DNA from 2 places in the Streptomyces sp. NPDC059909 genome. Region 1 is predicted to be linked to the other one. Evidence: predicted binding sites of a transcription regulator. Region 1 holds the regulator's gene; the other holds the start of a gene.
What was found. Region 1 encodes HrcA, which represses chaperone genes, less so after heat shock. Its sites were predicted from a motif close to TTNGCACTCNGNNNNNCNGAGTGCNAA; they were not measured.
Positions count from the first base shown of each region.

Region 2: a site for HrcA is predicted at 1,119-1,145, ahead of groL (chaperonin GroEL). Genes of this name have one in related genera too.

Region 1 covers NZ_JBHWKX010000014.1:112,343-114,800, reverse strand. The annotation lists gene dnaJ (molecular chaperone DnaJ) at 1-777, opposite strand, end outside; gene hrcA (heat-inducible transcriptional repressor HrcA) at 777-1,793, opposite strand; gene ACFV9O_RS12935 (MBL fold metallo-hydrolase) at 1,977-2,458, shown strand, end outside.
Region 2 covers NZ_JBHWKX010000009.1:70,123-72,580, reverse strand. The annotation lists gene ACFV9O_RS09395 (MoaD/ThiS family protein) at 1-252, shown strand, start outside; gene ACFV9O_RS09390 (cold-shock protein) at 699-902, shown strand; gene groL (chaperonin GroEL) at 1,308-2,458, shown strand, end outside.

The DNA of each region.
Region 1 (2,458 bases):
CGCATGCGGCAGCTCGTGGATCTCGACGTACAGGTCGCCCGCAGGGCCGCCACCGGGCCCGACCTCGCCCTCGCCGGCGAGCTGGATACGGGTGCCGTTGTCGACGCCCGCGGGGATCTTCACGGTCAGCGTGCGGCGCGAACGCACCCGCCCGTCGCCCGCGCACTCCGGGCACGGCGTCGGGACGACGGTGCCGAAGCCCTGGCACTGGGGGCAGGGACGGGACGTCATGACCTGGCCGAGGAAGGACCGGGTCACCTGGGAGACCTCACCGCGGCCGCGGCACATGTCACACGTCTGCGCCGACGTCCCCGGCGCCGCGCCCTCGCCCGAGCAGGTCGTGCACACGACGGCCGTGTCGACCTGGATGTCCTTCGTCGTACCGAAGGCCGCCTCGTTGAGATCGATCTCCAGCCGGATCATCGCGTCCTGCCCGCGCCGCGTCCGCGACCTGGGCCCGCGCTGGGACGCCGTACCGAAGAAGGCGTCCATGATGTCCGAGAAGTTGCCGAAGCCGCCCGCACCGAAGCCTCCGGCGCCCGCACCCGCGCCGCCGGACGCGGAGAGCGGGTCGCCGCCGAGGTCGTAGACCTGCTTCTTCTGCGGGTCGGACAGCACCTCGTACGCGGCGTTGATCTCCTTGAAGCGCTCCTGCGTCTTCGGGTCCGGATTCACGTCCGGGTGAAGCTCCCGCGCCAGCCGCCGGAAAGCCTTCTTGATCTCGTCCTGCGATGCGTCGCGGCGCACGCCGAGTACGGCGTAATAGTCCGTGGCCACTACGACTCCGCCAGGATCTGTCCGACGTAACGTGCCACTGCGCGTACCGCTCCCATCGTTCCGGGGTAGTCCATGCGGGTCGGTCCGACCACGCCGAGTTTGGCGACTGCCTCGTCGCCCGAACCGTAGCCGACCGCGACGACGGACGTGGCGTTGAGGCCCTCATGGGCGTTCTCGTGCCCGATCCGTACGGTCATGCCGGAGTCCTTGGCCTCGCCGAGCAGCTTCAGCAGCACGACCTGCTCCTCCAGCGCCTCCAGCACGGGCCGGATCGTCAGGGGGAAGTCGTGGCCGAAGCGCGTCAGATTGGCGGTGCCGCCGATCATCAGCCGCTCCTCGGTCTCCTCGACGAGGGTCTCCAGGAGGGTGGCGAGCACGGCGGAGACGGTGCCCTGGTCGTCGAGTTCGAACGACTCGGGAAGGTCCTGCACCAGCTGCGGCACGTCGGCGAAGCGCCGGCCCACCACCCGGCTGTTCAGCCGGGCCCGCAGATCCGCCAGCGAGGTCTCGCCGAACGGCGCCGGGCAGTCCACGTGCCGCTGCTCGACCCGTCCCGTGTCCGTGATCAGCACGAGCATCAGGCGGGCCGGGGCGAGTGCCAGCAGCTCCACGTGACGCACGGTCGAGCGCGTGAGGGACGGGTACTGGACGACCGCGACCTGCCGGGTCAGCTGCGCGAGCAGCCGTACCGTACGGGCCACGACGTCGTCGAGGTCGACGGCTCCGTCGAGGAAGTTCTGGATCGCGCGCCGCTCGGGCGACGACAGGGGCTTGACGCCCGCCAGCTTGTCGACGAAGAGCCGGTAGCCCTTGTCCGTCGGGATCCGGCCCGCGCTGGTGTGGGGCTGGGCGATGTATCCCTCCTCCTCCAGCACGGCCATGTCGTTGCGCACGGTGGCCGGCGAGACGCCGAGCTTGTGCCGCTCCGTGAGGGCCTTGGAGCCGACCGGCTCCTCCGTGCCGACGTAGTCCTGGACGATGGCACGAAGGACCTCGAGCCTGCGTTCGCTGAGCATCGCGCGCACCTCCAGCGTGGATCATCGGCGGGTTCGTCGGTCTTGTCTGGTCGCTTGGCACTCGCTGTGTCGGAGTGCCAGCCTTCCCCGGGCCAGTGTACGGCCGGTGGGTACGCCCCGAGCAAGGGCGGCCAGGCAGTCTGTCGAGGGGACGCCGCTGGTCGCCCGGGATAGCGTCGCCGTATGGACGTCAGTTGGGAAGACTTCGGCTGGGAACGGCTCGCCGCCGGTGTCGGCCGCCGCCGCCTGCCGATCTGGGACGCGACGGCCGGAGTTGTGGTCGGGGACGACGCGGTCCTCCTGTTCGACACCGGCGCGACGCTCCGCGAGGGCGCCGAACTCCGCGCCCAGATCGAGACCCTCCTCGGCGGCCGTCGTGTGACCCATATCGCGCTCAGCCACCCGCACTTCGATCATGTCCTCGGCACGGCGGCGTTCTCGGCCGTGCGCGTGTACGGCGCGGTCGGCGTCGACGACCTGCTCGTCCGGGACCGGGACGTGCTCCGCGACGACGCCATCCGCCACGGGGTGGCGCCGGACGACGCGGCGCAGGCCACGGACGTGCTGGTCGCCCCGCAGCACGTCGTCTCCGGCGAGTGGACGCTCGACCTCGGCGGCCGGCAGGTCCTCCTCGCGAACGTCGGCCCCGGCCACTCGGGCCACGA
Region 2 (2,458 bases), on a different contig from region 1:
ACCATCCTCCGTACGTACACGGGCGGCCAGGCCGAGGTCCCGGCGGAGGGCGCGACCCTCGCCGAGGTCATCGCGGACCTGGAGAAGAACCACACGGGCATCGCGGCCCGTGTCCTGGACGACCAGGGCAAGCTGCGCCGCTTCGTGAACGTGTACGTCAACGACGACGACGTGCGCTTCGAGCAGGGCCTGGAGACGGCGACGCCGGACGGCGCGGGTGTCTCGATCATTCCGGCCGTCGCCGGAGGCTGACCGCAGGCCGCCGGCCCGTCGGCGATCGGCCCTCGGCCACCACACAGAGTCAACAGAATTGCCCCCTCCGCAAGCTAAGCGGAGGGGGCAATTCTGCATGGTTGAGCGCGGTAGAGTTGGGGAAGTCCCCTCCGCTGCTTGTGCCAGATGCATATGAGAATGCGTCCGCGCGCGACAAGAAGCAGCCAAAGTGTTCGAGCTTGTTGCGCACTAAGTGCGCTTTGTCCGGCCCGACTTGCCCGGGAATGCTCGGAATTCCATGAATTATCCGTTCGGTCGTGCCCAGAATTCTCGTCCGATTGACCTGTTGCAGACGGCAGTTGGACAGATACATTCAGCCGCGGTCGACGCGTTCCGGCGCACATCCACGCCTCTTCGTGGGTGAGGTCTGACCCGGGTCCGCGAAGTGCGGTCCTGTGCAAGGGCCAGTAATAGGGGAGTTAGGCATGGCTCAGGGCACCGTCAAGTGGTTCAACGCGGAGAAGGGGTACGGCTTCATCGCGGTCGACGGTGGTGCGGATGTTTTCGTCCACTACAGCGCGATCCAGATGGACGGTTACCGCACCCTGGAGGAGGGCCAGCGGGTCGAGTTCGAGATCTCGCAGGGTCAGAAGGGGCCGCAGGCGGACATGGTCCGTTTGGCCGGCTGAAGCGCCGACCGACTGCAGCGACGTAGCGGAGGGCCCGTACCTGGGACTGGGGTACGGGCCCTCTGTCGTGCCCGTCACCGGGTGCGGCCGACCGCCGCCCCCGAACGGCCGGGCCTCGAACAGCGGCCGCCACCCCTCGCAGACGCTTCTGGGGGCGGGTTGCGCCCTCCCGTCACCCGACCACCACCCCCCAACGGGCCCGCTTCGCGGGCGCGCCTTGCACTCTCTCTGCCCGAGTGCTAATCATTGGCGTTAGCACTCTCCGAGTGAGAGTGACAACGAAGGACCGGGTCGGTGAGGCCCGCAGGCCGGGTGGGGCAAGGAACCACAAGGCATGCAGGCCGTCCGTCGCGGGCGCCAACGCGGTCCGGAGAAATCCACCCCAGTCCGGGAGGACCACTTCACATGGCCAAGATCATCGCGTTCGACGAGGAGGCACGGCGCGGTCTCGAGCGCGGGATGAACCAGCTCGCCGACGCCGTCAAGGTCACCCTTGGCCCCAAGGGCCGGAACGTCGTCCTCGAGAAGAAGTGGGGCGCCCCCACGATCACCAACGATGGTGTTTCCATCGCCAAGGAGATCGAGCTCGAGGACCCGTACGAGAAGATCGGCGCCGAGCTGGTCAAGGAAGTCGCCAAGAAGACGGACGACGTCGCCGGTGACGGTACGACCACCGCGACCGTTCTCGCCCAGGCACTCGTCCGCGAGGGCCTGCGCAACGTGGCGGCCGGCGCCAACCCCATGGCTCTGAAGCGCGGCATCGAGAAGGCCGTCGAGGCCGTCTCCGGCGCCCTGCTCGAGCAGGCCAAGGATGTCGAGACCAAGGAGCAGATCGCTTCCACGGCCTCCATCTCCGCCGCCGACACCCAGATCGGCGAGCTCATCGCCGAGGCGATGGACAAGGTCGGCAAGGAAGGCGTCATCACCGTCGAGGAGTCCCAGACCTTCGGTCTGGAGCTGGAGCTCACCGAGGGTATGCGCTTCGACAAGGGCTACATCTCGGCGTACTTCGCCACCGACATGGAGCGTATGGAGTCGTCCCTGGACGACCCGTACATCCTGATCGTCAACTCCAAGGTCTCTTCGGTGAAGGACCTGCTCCCGCTGCTGGAGAAGGTCATGCAGTCGGGCAAGCCGCTGCTGATCATCGCCGAGGACGTCGAGGGCGAGGCCCTGTCGACCCTGGTCGTCAACAAGATCCGCGGCACCTTCAAGTCCGTCGCCGTCAAGGCCCCGGGCTTCGGCGACCGCCGCAAGGCCATGCTCGGTGACATCGCCATCCTCACCGGTGGCACGGTCATCTCCGAGGAGGTCGGCCTCAAGCTCGAGAACGCGGGCCTGGACCTGCTGGGCCGCGCCCGCAAGGTCGTCATCACCAAGGACGAGACCACGATCGTCGACGGTGCCGGTGACAGCGACCAGGTTGCCGGTCGCGTCAACCAGATCCGTGCCGAGATCGAGAACTCCGACTCGGACTACGACCGCGAGAAGCTCCAGGAGCGCCTGGCGAAGCTGGCCGGCGGCGTGGCCGTCATCAAGGCCGGTGCCGCGACCGA